3 regions of the Streptomyces sp. NPDC056628 genome follow, and region 1 is predicted to be linked to each of the others. Evidence: riboswitches for the same ligand, from Rfam matches in the RefSeq annotation. Region 1 holds a riboswitch; each other region holds the start of a gene.
What was found. Region 1 has a riboswitch for S-adenosylmethionine ahead of ACFRAC_RS25140 (amino acid ABC transporter permease). Riboswitches for the same ligand answer to the same signal wherever they lie in the genome.
Positions count from the first base shown of each region.

Region 1 (6,441 bases):
GCGGATCTCGGCGTCGTCCTCCCAGCTGTCCCACAGCCGGCGGACGGCCTCGACGTGGTCGGCGGCCTCGTCGAAGAGCTCGTGGACGGCGGGGGTGTCGTAGTCGTCGATGCGTTCGATCGTGCGGCGGCCGAAGTGGGCGGCCTCGTTGGGGCGCGCGGTGATCTGGACGCGCAGGCCCGCCCGGCCGGAGCTCACATAGTCGAGGGTGGCGATCGCCTTGGATATGTGGAACGGCTCCGTGTGCGTGGCCACCACGGTCGGCACCAGTCCTATGTGGTGTGTCAGGGGGGCCACGCGGGAGGCGATGAGGACGGCGTCGAGCCGGCCGCGTACCTGGTCGGTGCGCCCGTCCGGGTCGAGGAAGTGCGAGGACTGCGGGCCGAGGCCGTCCTCGATGGTGACGAGGTCGAGCAGGCCCCGCTCGGCCTCGGTGACGAGGTCGGTCCAGTAGGCGGCGGTGAACAGGTCCCGGGGCCGGGCGGCCGGCTCGCGCCAGGAGGCGGGATGCCAGCCGGTGCCGTCCAGGGCGACGGCGAGGTGCAGGGTGGTGGGGCGTGAGGACACGGTCGGTGCCTTCCTGTGGTCCGTACGACGGCGCCGGGCCCTCCGCCGGGGAGGGCCCGGGCCCGGTGATGGTCGTCAGGAGTTGTCGAGCGGCAGGCCGGGCGGGTCGACCTCCGCCTTCTCCACGGCCTCGCCGGAGAGGTTCCACGCGGCGAGCCACTGGGCGTACTGCCCGTTGTCGACGAGGTGGTTGATCGCCTCGGCGAGCGGCTCGGCGAGCCCGCTGCCCTTCTTCGCGGTCGCGGCGATCAGGCCCTGCAGGGTCGCCCCGGCGCCGGAGAACCGCCCGGCGATCCGGGTCGGGTCGGGCGTGCCGCCGGTCTGGGTGACGTGGTAGGAGAGGTTGGGGCTGGGGCCGAAGTAGGCGTCGATCTTGCCGCTGTTCAGGGCCAGGTACGTGCTGTTGGTGTCCTGGAAGTACTTGACCGTCAGCTCCTTGCCCTCCTTCTCCAGGCGGCTCTTCCACTCCAGCAGGATGCGTTCCTGGTTGGTGCCGGCGCCGACGGAGACGGTCGTGCCGGCGAGGGTCCGGTAGTCGCCGTCGAAGCGGAACGTCGAGTCCTTCGGCGCCTCGAACGCCAGGTCGTCCTTGCGGTAGGAGGCGAACTCGTACTTGCGCTTGCGCTCCTCGGTGTCGGTGATGTTCGAGAAGCCGACGTCCACCTTGCCGCTGTCGATGCCGACGAACAGGTTCTCCCAGGTGAACCGCTTGACCTCGGGCTTGAGTCCGAAGACGGCGGCGACCAGACGCGCGAGGTCGATCTCGGAGCCGGTGAGGGTCTTCTGGTCGCTGCCCACGAATCCCAGGGGCGGCGCCCCGGAGGGCAGCGTGCCGGAGCCGATGACGAGTCGTCCGCTCTTCTTCAGGGCGGCGGGCAGCTTGGCGCTGATGGACTTCACCTCGGACACCTTGAGGGTCTTCTCCTCGGCGGCGCCGTTGGAGAGCCGGCCGACGGTGACCGTGCCGGTGCTGTCCTGCGTCGAGGTGGCGGCGTCGCTCTCCCCGCCGCAGGCGGTGAGCCCGGTGGCGAGGGTGGCGGCGGCGGTCGCGGCGGTGATGCCGCGGAGCAGGGCACGTCGGGTGATGTGGGTGGGCATGGCCGTCCTTGGGTGTGCGAGGCGGGTCGTGGGCGGGCGTGGGGGGAAAGCGGGCGAGCGGGTGGGAAACGGCAGACGGGCGTGGGTGGGGTCACAGGACCTTGCTGAGGAAGTCCCTGGTCCGTTCGTGCCTGGGTGCGTCGAGGACCTCGGAGGGCGGGCCCTGTTCGACGATCCGGCCGGCGTCCATGAAGACGACGCGGTCGGCGATCTCGCGGGCGAAGCCGATCTCGTGGGTGACGATGACGAGGGTGGTGCCGCTGGTCGCCAGGTCCTTGATGACGGCGAGCACCTCGCCGACGAGTTCCGGGTCGAGGGCGGAGGTCGGCTCGTCGAAGAGGATGACGCCGGGGCGCAGGGCGAGGGCGCGCGCGATGGCCACCCGCTGCTGCTGCCCGCCGGACAACTGCCGCGGGTAGGCGGTGGCCTTGTCGGCGAGACCGACCCTGGCGAGCAGGTCGCGGGCGAGTTCGAGCGCGGCGGCTTTGGGGAGCCGGCGGGTGGCCACGGGGGCGGCGGCCACGTTGTCGAGGACCGTCAGGTGCGGGAACAGGTTGAAGTTCTGGAAGACGAAGCCGATCCTGCCGCGCTGGGCGAGGATGGCCCGCTCGCTGAGCTCCTTGAGGCGCCCGCCGTGCCGGCGTACCCCGATCGGTTCGCCGTTGAGGCTGACGTACCCGATCTCGGGTTTCTCCAGGTGGTTGACGACCCGGAGCAGGGTGGACTTGCCGGAGCCGGACGGGCCCAGGATCACGGTGACCTCGCCGGGCCGCACCGTCAGGTCCACCCCGTCCAGCACGCGGTGGGCGCCGTACCACTTGTGCACGTCGTGCACCTCGACGGTGGCGGGCGCGTGGTCGTCGACGGCGGTGCTCATACGGCGGCCTCCCGGCGGACGCGGGCCCTCAGCTCGGTGACGGAGGCCCGCATTTTCTGGAGCGGGGTCGGCGGCAGGGAGCGTGTGGCGCCCCGGGCGTAGTACCGCTCGACGTAGAACTGGACGACGGAGACGACGCTGGTCAGGACGAGGTACCAGACGGTGGCGACCATGAGCAGCGGCACGATGTCGCCGGGGTAGGTGGAGCCCATGGACTGGGCGGCGCCGAACAGGTCGAGCAGGGACACGTAGAACACCAGCGAGGTGCCCTTGATCAGGCCGATGAGCTGGTTGACGTAGTTCGGCACGATGGACCGCAGCGCCTGCGGGAACACGATCCGGCGGAACTGGTAGCCCTTCGGCAGCCCGAGCGCGGCCGCGGCCTCGTGCTGGCCCTGGTCGACGGAGAGGATGCCGCCCCGGACGACCTCGGCGGCGTACGCGGACTCGTGGAGGCTGATGCCGACGACCGCGATGACGAGGTCGGTGGCGAGCTCCGACTCGTCGAAGGTGAGGAAGGCCGGCCCGAAGGGGACGCCGAGGCTCAGCGTCTTGTAGAGGGCGCTGAAGTTGTACAGGAACAGCAGGACGACGATGAGCGGGATGGAGCGGAACGCCCACACGTACACCCAGCTCACGGCGCGGAGCACGGGGCTGCGGGAGAGCCGGGCGAGCGCGAGCAGGACGCCGCCGACGAGGCCCAGGACGGCGCTGTAGGCGGTGACTTCGAGGGTGATGAGGAGGCCGTCGACGATGGTGGGCCGCAGGAACCAGTAGCCGAAGCGGTCCCACTGGTAGAAGGGGTTGGTGACCAGGCCGTGGACGAACTGGGCGGTGAGGACCAGGACCACGGCGGTGGCGATCCAGCGGCCGGGGCGCCTCAGCGGCAGCACGCGCTGGGCGGTGAGCGGTGCGGACGGGGTGGCGGCGGGCGGCGGCGCCTCGGCCAGGGAGACGGCGGCGCCTGGGGGTTCAGTCATGGTGGGCTCCGGCAGGAGTCGGATGCCCCCGCGGGACGTGGACACCTCGGCCGCGGGCACGGCCGGTCGACGGCAGGGCCGGGGAGGTGAGGGCGCACGGTCACCGGGGGCGGGGCGGGCGACGGCACACCGCCGCGGCGATGGTCGTCTGGGGTGCGGTGCCGCGGAGGAGAGGTCAGCCGCGGCGGCGGGCGCAGCCCGGCGCGGTACACAGTGCGCTGTTCACGCGGAGCAGATCGACGGCCCGGTCGGCGGCGAACAAGGTGGCGTACGCGTGGACGCGGCCGCGAGGGCGGCCTGCGGCCGTCCTGGGGACTGCGTCCATGGCGTCACTCACTCTTCCGGCCCGCTCGGGCCTGCGCGCTTACCGAAGTCATCCGGTCCGGTCGTCACCTGGGGCACCCCACCGCGACGCGAGGGTTGCCGGTCAGCGAGCCAGGGCTTGTCGCTGACGCTCATGACCGATCTGGGCCGTAGTCAATCCAGTTGAACGAGGAAATGTCAACGGTGGTCCACGGAGCGGGACGGTTCGGCGGCGGTCCTGGCGGTGTGCGCCGCCCAGTCCAGGATCTGCACGGCGGCTCCGGCGGCCTCCAGGCCGCGGCAACGGGCCTGGTGGCGGCGGGAGATGGCGTCCAGGTCGAGGTGGGCGCCGAACGCCGGGTGGGCGGCGAGCCGGCGGGCGTATCCCCACAGGGCGGTGTGGGCGGCGATCCGCTCGACGGCGGCGGCGTCCAGGTGGTGCCGGTGCACGGTGTCGAGCTGGACGAGGGTGACCCACAACTCGACATCGGCTGCCGTGATCTGATCCCTGATCATGCGGGTGCGTCCGGTCAGCCAGCGGTCGAGCGCGCCGAGGGAGCGCAACAGGGTCTCCAGAGCGGCCTCGCGCTCCGCCGGCCCGGCGCCGGCGGTGCCCGCGTTCTGCGCGGCGTCCTCGATGTCCTGCGCGCACATCCGCTCGACGGCCTCGATCTCGGACTCGGCGCCACAGGGGTACAGGGACTCGCGACAGCCGCCGAAGTGCCGGTCGAGGTCGCGCATGATGTCGGGGGCGTGCGTGCTCACGATGCGCCCGGACCAGTCGTCGCTGAGGACCGGGGCGAGGGCGGGTCCGGGGTAGCGGTGGGCGCTGGCCTCGTACAGCGGGCGCAGCCCGGTGTGCCCGCCGTCGGGGCAGTCGGGGACCGCGGGCAGGAAGGTCGCCGGGCAGACGTCACCGAGTCGGAGCAGGCTGTGGGCGACGGCGATGCGCAGGCCGTCCGGGCAGGCGATGGACAGATGGAGGCGGTAGCGGCGCGGCACGGCGTAGTGACCGCTGCGCGCGTCGCTGCCGATGCGGCCGCGGAAGGCGGGGGCGGTCCGGGTGGACGTGTGGGCGGCCGACGGTGCGACGGTCATGGCTCTCCCCTGGGCAGGCGTGTGGGCATACGGCTGGGCCGGCGGGTGGACGTCCGGCGGGCGTGGGCATGCGGCGAAGTGGTGTGCGGGCATGCGGACCAACGCGTGGCGGGGGGTGGCGGGGGCCGCGCTCAGAGGTCAGATCGCGCTGCAGACGCGCTGCAGGTCGATGTGGCGGCGGGAGGTGAGGAGGGGCGTACGGGTCACTCGACCGGTGACCGTCCCTTCGTGCCCCATGCTTCCCTACCTGTTCACTAGGAAACCTATGGTGAGTGTCGGTCCCCGCGTGCCCGGCGTCAAGAGGGCGTCCGAGGATCGGTCGTCCCGCTCCCCCCTCCCTCGTGCCCTCGTGGAAAACCGTGTGCCGTGGGGCCGTGGCCGGCAGTACGGTGCCCGGCGTGATCGATGACGACGGATATTTCGGAGAGCCCATCGCGGCCCGCTACGACGACACGACGGGGGACATGTTCCGTCCCGAGGTCGTGGACCCCGCGGTCGATCTGCTGGCGGAGCTGGCCGGTGACGGCGCTGCGCTGGAACTCGGCGTCGGCACCGGCCGGATCGCCCTGCCGCTGGCCGCGCGGGGCGTGCCGGTGCACGGCATCGACATGTCCCGGGCGATGGTGGCGCGGCTGCGCGCCAAGCCCGCCGGTGACGGGGTGGACGTGACGATCGGGGACTTCGCGACGACACGGGTGCCGGGCGAGTTCGCCGTCGCCTACCTCGTGTTCAACACCATCAACAATCTGACGACGCAGGACGCCCAGGTCGACTGTTTCGCCAACGCGGCCGCGCATCTGCGTCCCGGCGGCTGTTTCGTCGTGGAGGTGGGGGTGCCGGAGCTGCGACGGCTGCCGCCGGGGCAGAGCGCGGTGCCGTTCCTCATCGGCGACACCCGCTGGGCGTTCGACACGTACGACCCCGCCACGCAGGCCATGAGCTCCAACTACGTGACCATCGCCGACGGCCGCGCGGAGCACCGCTCCATCCCGTTCCGCTACGTCTGGCCGGCCGAGCTGGACCTGATGGCGCGGCTCGCCGGTCTCAGGCTGCGGGACCGGTGGGAGGGCTGGGCCCGCGAGCCGTTCACCGGGGAGAGCGTCCGGCATGTGTCGGTGTGGGAGAAGCCGGCCGGCTGAGCGGGGCGCGCGGGACCGGTCAGGGGTTGGTCCAGGCCTCCGGGTCGTCCGCGAGGTGCAGGACGTCGTCGGGGAGTTTCGCCGCGGCCACGTCGGCCAGGGTGACCTCGCCGAGGATCTTGCGGACGTTGGCGCGGACGGCGATCCACAGCGGCAGGAGCGATTCGGCGGGTCCGCTGTAGGAGAGGTCGGGCGGGCGGACGCCGCGCACCGAGACCAGGGGGCCGTCGGCCACCCGGATGACCTCGGCGATGGCGATGGCGTCCGCGGGGCGGGCGAGGCGGTAGCCGCCCTTGCCGCCGCGCTGGCTGACCACGAGGCCGCCGCGGCGCATGTCGCCGAGGATGCCCTCGAGGAACTTGTGCGGGATGCCCTGGGC
Region 1 covers NZ_JBHTWG010000024.1:45,960-52,400, forward strand. The annotation lists gene ACFRAC_RS25125 (LLM class flavin-dependent oxidoreductase) at 1-567, opposite strand, end outside; gene ACFRAC_RS25130 (transporter substrate-binding domain-containing protein) at 643-1,665, opposite strand; gene ACFRAC_RS25135 (amino acid ABC transporter ATP-binding protein) at 1,757-2,542, opposite strand; gene ACFRAC_RS25140 (amino acid ABC transporter permease) at 2,539-3,522, opposite strand; SAM riboswitch class IV at 3,878-3,985, opposite strand; gene ACFRAC_RS25145 (glutathione S-transferase C-terminal domain-containing protein) at 4,024-4,923, opposite strand; gene ACFRAC_RS25150 (putative leader peptide) at 5,062-5,160, opposite strand; gene ACFRAC_RS25155 (class I SAM-dependent DNA methyltransferase) at 5,322-6,062, shown strand; gene ACFRAC_RS25160 (Rrf2 family transcriptional regulator) at 6,082-6,441, opposite strand, start outside.

Region 2 (6,441 bases), on a different contig from region 1:
ACGGGCTCGCCGCGCTGCTCGCCCGGCCCGCCCGCGCCCTGATCGCGCTGGACTTCGACGGTACCCTCGCGCCGATCGTGCCCGACCCCGAGAAGGCGCGGGCCCATCCCGAGGCGGTGCCGGCGCTGGCCGCGCTCGCGCCCGAGGTCGCCGCCGTGGCCGTGATCACCGGCCGGCCCGCCGAGGTGGCCGTGCACCACGGCGGCTTCGCCGGGGTCGCGGGGCTGGAGCACCTGGTGGTGCTCGGGCACTACGGTGCCGAGCGCTGGGACGCCGTCAGCGGTGAGGTGTCCGCGCCCGACCCGCATCCCGGGGTCGCCGCCGTCCGCGCCGCCCTGCCCGCCCTGCTGGCGGACCACGAGGATGGCACCTGGGTCGAGGACAAGGGGCACGCGGTCGCCGTGCACACCCGCCGCGCGGCCGACCCGCAGGGCACCTTCGACGCCCTGCGCGGCCCGCTCACCGACCTCGCCGGGCGCAACGGCCTGATCGTCGAGCCGGGCCGGATGGTCCTCGAACTGCGCCCGCCCGGCATGGACAAGGGCAAGGCGCTGCGTGACCTCGCCCGCGACCTGGACGCCGAGGCGGTCCTGTACGCCGGGGACGACCTCGGCGACCTGCCCGCCTACGCCGCCGTCGACACCCTCCGCGCGGCCGGCACCCCCGGCCTCCTGGTGTGCAGCGGCAGCGAGGAGGTGACGGCGCTCTCGGAACGCGCGGACGTGGTGGTGACCGGCCCCGAGGGCGTCGTCACCCTGCTCCGCGCCCTGGCCGATCGGATCAGATCGGCCCACCCGGACAGGGACTGACCGCTCGCCGGGCCGGGGCGTCCCCGCTCTGCCGGGGCTGCGGGCGGCCTGCCTCCGCGCGCCCCGGCGTCCAGGGCCCTCGGGTCTGCCGGTGCGCGGCGGCGGGAGGATCACGACGGCCCCCGGAGCACCGGCTGACCGCCCGCCCCGCCGGGGCGTCCCCGCTCGCGGCGGAGCCGCCGGTCACCCGCGACGTGCTGCCGGCCCGCGCCGCCCGGCCCGGTGGTGTGTGGGGCAGGGGTGGGAACGTGGGGGACCGGCCGGGCACGGGCTGACAGTCGTCGGCCGGGGGCGTCCCCGCTCGCGCCCGTCCGGGGCCCCGGCGGGATTCCCGGCACCTGCGGCGGCTTGCCCGCACTGCGACGTCGACGGCCCGCTCGAGGCTCGGGCGTCAGGCCCGGTCGTCCCTCAAGGCGTTCAGCTGGTCCAGGAACCACTGGGACGGGGGCAGGGCCGTCGCGGCCGCGGCCAGGCGCTTGGAGCGTTCCGCTCGTTCCGCCGGGGGGACGGACAGCGCCTCGTGCAGGGCGCGGGCCGTGTCGACCACGTCGTACGGGTTGACCGGGACGGCGTCCTCGCCGAGTTCCTCGAAGGCGCCGGCCTCGCGGGACAGGACCAGGACGCAGCCCTCGTCGGAGACGAGCGGCACCTCCTTCGCGACCAGGTTCATGCCGTCCCGGATCGGGTTGACCAGCGCCACGTCCGCCAGCCGGTAGGCGGCCAGGGAGCGCGCGAAGTCGTCCTTGACGTGCAGCACGACCGGCGTCCAGCCGGGTGTCCCGTACCGCTCGTTGATCTCCTGGGCGACCCGCTGCACCTCGGCCGTGTACGCGCGGTAGACGGCGAGGTCCTGCCGCGAGGGGTAGGCGAAGGCGACGTGCACCACCCGTTCGCGCCACTCGGGGTGGTCGTCGAGCAGCTGCCGGTACGCCAGCAGGCCGCGCACGATGTTCTTCGACAGCTCGGTGCGGTCGACCCGCACGACGGTCCGGCGGGCCGAGCCGTCCGGGGCGGTGCCGATCTCGTCCCGCAGTGCGGTCATCCGTTCGGTCACGTCGGCCTCGTGCGACCGCGCCCGCAGGAAGTCCGCGTCCGCGCCCAGGCCGTGCACCCCGGTCCGGGTGCCGCCGAGCCCGCCGGCGAACCGCTCGCAGCACGCCTCGAAGGCGTCCGCCCAGCGCCGGGTGAGGAAGCCGAGGCGGTCCGCGCCGAGCATCCCGCCCAGCACCTGACGGGCGATGTCGTCGGGCAGCATCGCGAAGTACTCCGGCGGCGCCCACGGCGTGTGCGAGAAGTGCCCGATCCGCAGGTCCGGACGCAGCTCGCGCAGCATCCCGGGCACCAGCGTCAGGTGGTAGTCCTGCACCAGCACGGCCGCCCCGGGGGCCGCCCGCTCGGCCAGGGCCTCCGCGAAGGCGCGGTTGTAGGTCTCGTACGAGGCCCACTGCCGCCGGAACTCCGCGTCGAAGACCGGCTCCAGCGGCGTCTGGTAGAGCATGTGGTGGACGAACCACAGGACCGAGTTCGCGATGCCGTTGTAGGCGTCCGCGTGCACGTCGGCCGGGATGTCCAGCATCAGCACGCCGTCCTCGCCGACGCCGCGGCGCACCGCCTCCCGGTCGCCGTCGGAGAGCGCCGAGCACACCCACAGGGCGCCCGCGTCCGGGCCGATCGCCGACAGCCCGGAGACGACTCCGCCACCTCCCCTCTTGCTGTGCAGCGAACCGTCGTCGCGCACCTCGTACGAGACCGGGCCGCGGTTCGAGGCGACCAGTACCTTGGCAGCAGTCTGCGGGGAAGCCATACGCCTCAACCTAGCCCGGCCCGGAAACGCTCAAACGTGCGGTTCGGCTCAGTGGGGGGCTCACGTACGCGCTGTATACGGCCGTGGTGCGGCGTTCACGCGACCCTGCGCGCCGCGTACTCCGCGATCTCCACCATGGGCGGCCGTTCCTCGGTGTCCACCGAGTACGTCCGTGGCTCGAAACCGTCCGCGCCGCGCTCGAACTGGGTCAGCGACGGGCGCACCAGATGCCCGCGCGCCAGCCGCAGCTGAGCGGTGCGGTAGATCGCGGCGGACATGCGCCCCAGCGCCTGCCCGTCCTGGTGCCGGTGCTTGCGCACACCGACGTCCACCTGCGCGAGGGCGTCCAGACCCACCAGGTGCAGGGCGTCCACCAGCATGCCCAGCTCGACGCCGTAACCGACGGGGAAGGGCAGCTGTTCCAGCAGGCCGCGGCGGGCCGCGTACTCGCCGCCGAGCGGCTGCACGAATCCGGCCAGCTGAGGCCAGTGCATGTTCAGCAGTGGGCGGGCCATCAGCTCGGTGACCCGGCCGCCCTGTCCGGACGCGCCGCCGAGCGGGCGGTCGTACATCGCCTTGACCAGGTCGACGCCGGGGTCGGTGAGCAGCGGGCCGACGATGCCGACGACGAAGTCCGAGGAGAACTCGCGCAGGTCGGCGTCGATGAAGCAGACGACGTCCCCGCCCGTCACCAGCAGCGAGCGCCACAGCACCTCGCCCTTGCCGGGCACGGCGGGGATACGGGGCAGGATGTCGTCGCGGTGGACGACCCGCGCGCCGGCCGCCGCCGCGACCTCGGCGGTGCGGTCGGTGGACCCGGAGTCGACGACGACGATCTCGTCGACCAGCGGCACCTGGTGCACGAGGTCGTGGGCGATGATCGCGACGATGTCGCCGACCGTCTCCTCCTCGTTCAGAGCGGGCAGGACGACCGAGACCGACTGCCCCGAGCGTTGCTTGGCGGCCAGCACGTGGTGCAGCGGACGGTCGGCCAGGGACCAGGAGCGGCTGATCAGCCAGCGCTCGACTTCTTCCAGCACGGTCGGCGGCTCCTCACTGTCGAAAGACGTCGGTGCTCCATCTCGCGGTTCGGACGGCTCCCTCAACTGTCCTGGCCTTCGGTTACAGTCTTGAACAGCGCGAGTGACCATCGCATGTCAGGGGTCGCCCGCCGTTCACAACTGCATGACAACCGCATACCGCTCATCCAGAGGGGCAGAGGGACACGGCCCGATGAAGCCCCGGCAACCCTCCAGTCGGTTCTCGTAGATCAGCGTCGATCGTCACCGTTGATCGTCTCCGCGAGGCTCCCGGCTAGGGAAGGTGCCAAATCCGTCTCACGGCGAGATGCGTCGTGAGGAAGATGAGGAGAAAGGGCCTCGCCTCACATGGCTGTGCAGACTGTTGCAAGCAGCACCGACTCCACCGTAGACCTCGGCCCCGCCGCCGCGCTGTCCTGTCGCGAGTGCGGCCACCGGGTACCGCTCGGCCCGGTCTTCGCCTGCGAGGAGTGTTTCGGCCCGCTGGAGATCGCCTACGACTTCTCGGGATACGACACCGAGAAGCTCCGTCAGCGCATCGAGGCGGGCCCCGCGAACATCTGGCGCTACGCGCCCCTGCTGCCCGTCCCGGCCGACGTGGCGGACAAGCCGAACATCAACCCCGGCTGGACCAAGCTCGTCAAGGCCGACAACCTCGCCCGGGAACTGGGCGTCACCGGCGGTCTGTACGTCAAGGACGACTCCGGCAACCCGACGCACAGCTTCAAGGACCGCGTGGTCGCGCAGGCCCTGGAGGCGGCGCGCGCCTTCGGCTTCACCACCCTGTCCTGCTCGTCGACGGGCAACCTCGCCGGCGCGGTGGGCGCCGCGGCGGCCCGCGCCGGCTTCCGCTCGTGCGTGTTCATCCCGCACGACCTGGAGCAGGGCAAGGTCGTCATGGCCGCGATCTACGGCGGCGAGCTCGTCGGCATCGAGGGCAACTACGACGACGTGAACCGTTTCTGCTCCGAGCTGATCGGCGACCCCGCCGGCGAGGGCTGGGGCTTCGTGAACGTCAACCTGCGGCCGTACTACGCCGAGGGCTCCAAGACGCTCGCGTACGAGATCTGCGAGCAGCTCGGCTGGCGGCTGCCGGACCAGCTCGTCGTGCCGATCGCCTCCGGCTCCCAGCTCACCAAGATCGACAAGGGCCTCCAGGAGCTGATCAAGCTCGGTCTGGTCGAGGACCGGCCGTACAAGATCTTCGGTGCCCAGGCCGAGGGCTGCTCGCCGGTGTCCACCGCCTTCAAGGCAGGTCACGACGTGGTCCGTCCGCAGAAGCCGGACACCATCGCCAAGTCGCTCGCGATCGGCAACCCGGCCGACGGCCCCTATGTCCTGGACATCGCCCGCCGCACGGGCGGCGCCGTGGAGGACGTGACGGACGCGGAGATCGTCGAGGCGATCAGGCTGCTCGCGCGGACCGAGGGCGTCTTCGCCGAGACCGCGGGCGGGGTGACGGTGGGCGTCACGAGGAAGCTCATCGAGAGCGGGGCGCTCGACCCCGCCAAGACCACGGTCGTCCTGAACACCGGCGACGGCCTCAAGACGCTGGACGCGGTGGCGGGTACGGGCCTCACCGCGACGATTCGTCCCAACCTTGACTCCTTCCGAGAGGCTGGCCTCGCATGAGCGTGACCGTTCGTATCCCGACCATCCTGCGCACCTACACGGGCGGGCAGGCCGAGGTCGCCGCCCAGGGCACCACCCTGGCCGAGGTCATCTCCGACCTCGAGAAGAACCACACGGGGATCGCGGCCCGGGTGCTGGACGACCAGGGCAAGCTGCGGCGCTTCGTCAACGTGTACGTCAATGACGACGACGTGCGTTTCGAGCAGGGTCTGGAGACCGCCACCCCGGACGGCGCAGGTGTCTCCATCATTCCGGCCGTCGCCGGCGGCTGACCGGATGACCGAACATTACCTCCGGTAACGCTGGTTACCGAGCGTTCAACGAATTGCCTCCTCCGTGAGAGAAGCGGAGGAGGCAATTCTGTGTGATTGAGCGGGGTACAGTTGGGGAACGCACCGCCGGTCCACGGACCGGCCGTCTTTGATTTCTGCCGCCGGCCCGACAAGAAGTAGCCAAAGTCCGCGGGCCCTATGCGGCTTTTGTTCCGTTTGCCCGGCCCGACTTGACCTGAAGTCAGCGGAATTGTCGCCACATTCCCGACCGGTCGTGCCCGGATTTCTCGTCCGATTGACCTGTTGCAGACGGCAGTTGGGCAGATACATTCAGCCGCGGTCGACGCGTTCCGGCGCACGCCCCCGACCGATTGGGGGGTGAGGTCTGACCCGGATCCGCGAAGTGTGGATCTGTGCAAGGGCCAGTAATAGGGGAGTTAGGCATGGCTCAGGGCACCGTCAAGTGGTTCAACGCGGAGAAGGGGTACGGCTTCATCGCGGTCGACGGTGGTGCGGATGTTTTCGTCCACTACAGCGCGATCCAGATGGACGGGTACCGCACCCTGGAAGAGGGCCAGCGGGTCGATTTCGAGATCTCGCAGGGTCAGAAGGGGCCGCAGGCGGACATGGTCCGGCTGGCGACCGGCTGAAGCACGCGTCGACGAACAGCAGCGACGTTCTTCTTCGAAGGGCCCGCGCCTCCTGGGGGCGCGGGCCCTTCGCCGTGCCCGCGCGCCCCTGCGCGCGAGCAGACGCACGCCCGGGCGCCTTGCACTCTCGTACCCCGAGTGCTAATCATTGGCGTTAGCACTCTGAAGGTGAGAGTGACAAAGGAGGACCGGGTCGGTGAGGCCCGCAGGCCAGGTGGGGCAAGGAACCACGCG
Region 2 covers NZ_JBHTWG010000014.1:19,747-26,187, reverse strand. The annotation lists gene otsB (trehalose-phosphatase) at 1-809, shown strand, start outside; gene ACFRAC_RS18895 (trehalose-6-phosphate synthase) at 1,201-2,613, opposite strand; gene ACFRAC_RS18890 (glucosyl-3-phosphoglycerate synthase) at 2,709-3,653, opposite strand; SAM riboswitch class I at 3,814-3,983, shown strand; gene thrC (threonine synthase) at 4,002-5,285, shown strand; gene ACFRAC_RS18880 (MoaD/ThiS family protein) at 5,282-5,557, shown strand; gene ACFRAC_RS18875 (cold-shock protein) at 6,001-6,207, shown strand.
Region 2: another riboswitch for S-adenosylmethionine. It lies ahead of thrC (threonine synthase); the one in region 1 lies ahead of ACFRAC_RS25140 (amino acid ABC transporter permease).

Region 3 (6,441 bases), on a different contig from region 1:
GGGCATCGTGGCGTACTCGAAGATCTGCACCCACGTCGGTTGCCCGATCTCCCTGTACGAGCAGCAGACGCACCACGCGCTCTGCCCCTGCCACCAGTCCACCTTCGACCTCTCCGACGGCGCCAAGGTCATCTTCGGCCCGGCCGGTCACCCCCTGCCGCAGCTGCGCATCGGTGTGAACGACGAGGGCTACCTCGAGGCGCTCGGCGACTTCACGGAGCCCGTCGGTCCTGCATTCTGGGAGCGCGGATGAGCACTTCAGAGACCAACGAGTCCCGCGCTCGCGGGAAGGCGCCGGCCGGCGAACGCGTCGCCGACTGGGCCGACGGCCGCCTGGGGATCTACTCCCTGGCCAAGGCCAACATGCGCAAGATCTTCCCCGACCACTGGTCGTTCATGCTGGGTGAGGTCTGCCTCTACAGCTTCATCATCATCATCCTCACGGGTGTGTACCTGACGCTGTTCTTCCACCCGTCGATGAACGAGGTGGAGTACCACGGCAGCTACGTCCCGCTGCAGGGCCAGCTGATGAGCGAGGCGTTCAGCTCCACGCTGCACATCTCCTTCGACGTGCGCGGCGGTCTGCTCATCCGGCAGATCCACCACTGGGCGGCGCTGATCTTCCTCGCCGGCATGTTCGTGCACATGATGCGCGTGTTCTTCACGGGCGCGTTCCGCAAGCCGCGTGAGATCAACTGGCTGTTCGGCTTCCTGCTGTTCGTCCTGGGCATGTTCACCGGTTTCACCGGCTACTCGCTCCCGGACGACCTGCTCTCCGGCACCGGTGTCCGCTTCACCGAGGGCGCGATCCTGTCCATGCCGATCGTCGGCACGTACATCTCGTTCTTCCTCTTCGGCGGCGAGTTCCCGGGCGTCGACTTCGTGGCCCGGTTCTACTCGATCCACATCCTGCTGCTGCCGGGCATCATGCTCGGCCTGGTCGTCGGCCACCTGATCCTGGTCTTCTACCACAAGCACACGCAGTTCGCGGGGCCCGGAAAGACCAACAAGAACGTCGTCGGCATGCCGCTGCTGCCGGTCTACATGGCCAAGGCCGGAGGCTTCTTCTTCCTGGTCTTCGGTGTCATCGCGGTCATCGCGGCCATCGCGCAGATCAACCCGGTCTGGGCCATCGGCCCCTACCGTCCGGACATGGTCTCCACCGGCGCCCAGCCCGACTGGTACATGGGCTTCGCCGAGGGTCTGGTCCGCTACATGCCGGGCTGGGAGATCAACCTGTGGGGTCACACGCTGGTCCTCGGCGTGTTCATCCCGCTGGTGCTCTTCGGCGTGGTCCTCGCGGCGATCGCGGTCTACCCGTTCATCGAGTCCTGGGTCACCGGCGACAAGCGCGAGCACCACATCCTGGACCGCCCGCGCAACGCCCCGACGCGCACCGCGTTCGGCGTCGCCTGGATCACGGTGTACATGATCGGTCTGGTCGGCGGTGGCAACGACCTGTGGGCCACCCACTTCCACCTGTCGATCAACGCGGTCACCTGGTTCGTCCGGATCAGCTTCTTCGTCGGACCGGTCCTCGCGTTCATCATCACCAAGCGCATCTGCCTCGGCCTCCAGCGCCGGGACAAGGACAAGGTGCTGCACGGCCGCGAGTCGGGCATCATCAAGCGCCTGCCGCACGGTGAGTACATCGAGATCCACGAGCCGCTCAGCCAGGACGCGATGTACACGCTCACCGCGCACGAGCAGTACAAGCCGGCCGAGATCGGCCCGACGGTCGACGAGAACGGCGTCGAGCGCAAGGTGAAGGCGTCCGAGAAGCTGCGCGCCAAGCTCAGCAAGTCGTTCTACGGCACGGACGGCCAGATTCCCAAGCCGACCGTCGACGAGTACAAGGAGATCACGAGCGGCCACGGCCACCACTGATCGCTGCACCGCCACACACGGCAGAGGGGCCCCGTCCGGTCTTCGGACGGGGCCCCTCTCCGTGTCCGGCGCCTGGATAGGGTGGACCTCGTTGAGACCGATGTCCCGAAGTGCGGGACACCTGACCCTGGAGCGGCTTATGAGCGCTGTGACCCCCGCTGGAGGCGACACCGCGGCGGGCCGTTCCTGGCCCGAGGTCCTGAGCGCCCTGCTGGCCGGCCGGGATCTGAGCGCCGCCGACACCGCCTGGGCGATGGACCGGTTCATGAGCGGCGAGGCGTCCGACGCGCAGATCGCCGGGTTCATGGTCGCCCTGCGCGCCAAGGGCGAGACGGTCGAGGAGGTCAACGGCCTGGTCGAGGCGATGTACGCGCACGCGCAGCCCCTGGACATCCCGGGGCCCGCCGTGGACATCGTCGGCACCGGGGGCGACCGGGCCAGGACGGTCAACATCTCCACGATGTCCGCCGTCGTGATCGCCGGGGCCGGCGCCAAGGTCGTCAAGCACGGCAACCGCGCCTCCTCCTCGGCGAGCGGCTCCTCGGACGTGCTGGAGAAGCTGGGGATCAACCTGGACCTGTCCCCCGAAGGGGTGGCCCGGGTGGTCGACGAGGCCGGGATCACCTTCTGCTTCGCCGCCAAGTTCCACCCCTCGATGCGGTTCGTCGGCGGGGTGCGCCGGGACCTCGGCATCCCGACCTCGTTCAACCTGCTCGGCCCGCTGACCAACCCGGCCCGGGTCGGCGCCTCGGCCGTCGGCTGCTTCGACACCCGCATGGCGGGGCTGATCGCCGGGGTCCTCGCCGAGCGGGGCTCGTCCGCGCTGGTGTTCCGCGGCGACGACGGCCTCGACGAGCTGACGACGACGGCCACCTCACGCGTGTGGGTGGTACGCGACGGCGTGGTCCGCGAGGAGAGCTTCGACCCGCGGGACGTCGGTATCGAACTGGTGCCGGTGGAGGCCCTGCGCGGCGCCGACGCCTCCTACAACGCGGAGGTCGCCCGGCGGCTGCTGGACGGGGAGACCGGACCCGTACGGGACGCCGTCCTGCTCAACTCGGCCGCCGCGCTGGTCGCGCTGGACCCCTCGGACGCCCCGCTCACCGAGCAGATCCGGCGCGGCATGGCGAAGGCCGCCGAGTCCATCGACTCCGGCGCGGCCAAGCGGACGCTGGAGCGCTGGGTGGCCGCCAGCAACGCCTGACGGGCGAGTGCCGTCCCGCGATCCGGACACGGGTTGCGGGACGACGATCATCTCGCGTACTTTCCCGTACCAGGTCATGAGTGACAGTCATGAGGCCCCGGCCGACTGTCCGGCAACCCTCCGTCCGTGGCGGGGTGCCCCGGGTGAAGACCAGGCCGCAGGCAGCGAGGTCTGCGGCAAGCGCGGATCCCTCACGATTCCAGGGATCCTGGTCGTCGAGGAGTCTTCCGTGAGCAAGCGAATGCGATAGGGCCGCCGAGCCCCGCCTCCGCACACCCTTCTTCACTTTCACTCTTTCTCTCACGGAGTTCCGTCATGTCTGTCTCCAGTGCTGCCTCCGTCCAGGACATTTGTGCCCCGCTGCCCGTTCTGGGCGGTGATGTCACCGTCCCGCTCGTCACCGGTGGCGAGGTCACCTACGCCGCCCTCGACTACGCCGCCAGCGCCCCCGCCCTGCAGCGCGTCTGGGACGACGTGGCCGCCTACGCGCCGTACTACGGCAGCGTCCACCGGGGCGCCGGGTACCTCTCGCAGCTCTCCACCGACCTGTTCGAGAACGCCCGCCGGACCGTCGCCGAGTTCCTCGGCTGCCGCGACGACGACCAGGTCGTCTTCACCCGCTCCACCACCGACTCGCTCAACCTGCTCGCCGCCGCGCTTCCGGCCGGCTGCCACGTCTTCGTCTTCGAGACCGAGCACCACGCCTCCCTGCTGCCGTGGCGCGACGCCCGCGTCACCTTCCTCGACGCGCCCCGCACCCCCGGCGAGGCCGTGCGGACCCTGGAGCGCGCCCTTGCCGACCGCGACCCCCACGGCCCGGCCCTGGTCTGCGTCACCGGCGCCTCCAACGTCACCGGCGAGCTGTGGCCCGTGAGGGAGCTGGCGGCGGCCGCGCACGCGCACGGCGCCCGGATCGTGCTCGACGCCGCGCAGCTCGCCCCGCACCACCCGGTGAGCGTCCGCGACCTGGACGTCGACTGGGTCGCCTTCTCCGGGCACAAGCTGTACGCCCCGTTCGGCTCCGGCGTGCTCGCGGGCCGCTCCGACTGGTTGCGCGCGGCGGAGCCGTACCTCGCGGGCGGCGGCGCCAGCCGCACGGTGACCCGGCGCGAGGACGGGGGACTGGACGTCGAGTGGCACGACAGCGCCGCCCGCCACGAGGCCGGCTCCCCGAACGTCATCGGCGCCTACGCCGTCGCCTCCGCCTGCAAGGCCCTCACCGAGGCCGGCTTCGACGGCCTGGTCGCCCGGGAGCGGTACCTGATCGAGAAGGTGCGGGCCGGCCTCGCCGAGGTGCCCGAGGTCCGTGTGCTGTCGCTGTTCGGCGACGACGCCCCGCGCGTCGGTGTGCTCTCCTTCGTCGTGGAGGGCTGGAACAGCTCCCACTTCGCGGCCGCCCTGTCCGCCGAGTACGGCATCGGCGTCCGCGACGGGCTGTTCTGCGCCCACCCGCTGGTGCGGACCCTGCTGGGCAGCGACCCGCAGACCCAGGGGGAGTGCGGTGCCCCGGAGGCGGAGCCGGGCGAGAAGTCCCTCAACGCGATCCGGGTCAGCTTCGGCGCCGGGACGCCGGACGAGCACGTCGAGCGGTTCGTGACGGCCGTGCGGGAACTGGTGACGGACGGCGCCCGGTGGAACTACCGGACCGAGAACGGCCGTTGCGTGCCCGACACCTCGGCCTGAGCGGCCCGTCCCCGGCGGCGCGCCGGCACGGCCTGCGCCGCCGGGGAGCGCCCTCTCAGCTGTCGAGGCCGATGGCGAACGCGGCCTCCAGGTCGTGCTGGGAGTAGGTGCGGAAGGCGACGTGTGTGTCGGTGCCCTCGACGCCGGGGATCTTGCTGATCCGGCCCGGGATGACCTCCGCCAGGTCCTCGTGCCGCTTCACCCGCACCATCGCGATCAGGTCGTAGGTGCCGGTGACCGAGAAGACCTCGCTGACGCTGTCCAGCGACGCGATCTGCTCGGCGATCTCGGGGATCCGGTCCACGCTGGTCTTGATGAGGACGATCGCGGTGATCACGGCTTGTTCTCTCCCTCGGGGGCCGGAGCTCGGGTGCTCCTCACTCTAGTGCGCCGCCCGAAGCGCGCCCACGCGTAGCCGAAGCCCAGGCCGAAGCCCACCAGATGCGCCAGGTACGCCACCCCCGGCCCCGATCCCGCCCGGCCGGCCGCGACCCACTGGACGGCCACCCAGAAGGGCAGCACGATCCAGGCGGGGAAGCGCAGCGGCAGGAAGAGCAGGAACGGCAGCAGGCTTGTCACCCGTGCCGTGGGGAACAGGAAGAGGAACGCGCCGAGGACCGCCGAGATCGCCCCGGAGGCGCCGACCAGCGGCTGGGTGGAGTCGTCGTTCGCGGCGGAGTAGCCCAGCAGGGCCAGATAACCGCAGCCCAGGCAGAACAGCGTGAACTGCACCCGGCCCATCCGCTCCTCGGTCATCGCGCCGAATACGTAGAGGAAGAGCATGTTGCCGAGCAGGTGCACCCAGCTGCCGTGCACGAAGAGGGCCGTGACCGGGGTCAGCGCCGCCCGGGGCGTGCCCGCGAAGAGGTCCGCGGGCACCACGCCCCAGCGGTGGAAGTAGGCCCGCTGCGCGGCGAGCAGCTCCTCGCCGGAGCCGAACGCCGGATTGAGGCCGGCCGCCGGCCCGGCCAGGAACAGCGCGGCGCACAGGACGATCAGTGTGTGCGTCACCGGCGCCGGCGGCCTGCGGGCCGCGGTGCCGGACCGGGCCGGGGAGCGCGCCGGGCGCCAGGTGCGGATCATGAATACAGAGCATGACGTAACGGGACGCACTCCCGCAGACCGCCTCGCCGCCACGGACGGGCGGGCGGCGAGTACCCGCCAGGCCGTAGGGTTACGAGCCACATGCCCCGGCAGCCCGGGGCGTGGCGGACAATAGAAGGCCTAGAAGGAAAGAGCGCGGTCACGATGACGGTTCCCCTGCCCACCGGGACGACGCGGTGGCGCTGCACTCTCTGCGGCAACCTCACCCGCTTCGACGTGACGCGTTCGTCCAAGGTCGTCGAGTACGTCCACCTCGATCTGGCCGGCGAGCCCAAGGTCGAGGAGCGCGAGGTGCTCAGTGAGACGATCGAGGCGGTGCGCTGCCGCTGGTGCAACGCGGTGGACAAGGTGGAGCTCGTGGACAGGCCGGGCGCCGGTTCCTGACGGGGACGGCACCGCACACGTATTGGGGTGACGGATGGTGGAGACACAAGGCGGGGGGCCGGAGGACGGCGCCGCTGAGGTGCTCGACCGTCCGCTGCCCGACGGTGTGCGCCGCAGGGTCGTGCAGATCGTGTCCGACGGGTTCGGCGGACTGACCGTGGGCGAACTGCCCGCGCAGC
Region 3 covers NZ_JBHTWG010000008.1:227,561-234,001, reverse strand. The annotation lists gene ACFRAC_RS14265 (Rieske 2Fe-2S domain-containing protein) at 1-253, shown strand, start outside; gene ACFRAC_RS14260 (cytochrome bc complex cytochrome b subunit) at 250-1,887, shown strand; gene trpD (anthranilate phosphoribosyltransferase) at 2,027-3,091, shown strand; SAM riboswitch class IV at 3,164-3,280, shown strand; gene ACFRAC_RS14250 (aminotransferase class V-fold PLP-dependent enzyme) at 3,407-4,774, shown strand; gene ACFRAC_RS14245 (Lrp/AsnC family transcriptional regulator) at 4,830-5,111, opposite strand; gene ACFRAC_RS14240 (rhomboid family intramembrane serine protease) at 5,108-5,857, opposite strand; gene ACFRAC_RS14235 (hypothetical protein) at 6,023-6,262, shown strand; gene ACFRAC_RS14230 (NYN domain-containing protein) at 6,297-6,441, shown strand, end outside.
Region 3: another riboswitch for S-adenosylmethionine. It lies ahead of ACFRAC_RS14250 (aminotransferase class V-fold PLP-dependent enzyme); the one in region 1 lies ahead of ACFRAC_RS25140 (amino acid ABC transporter permease).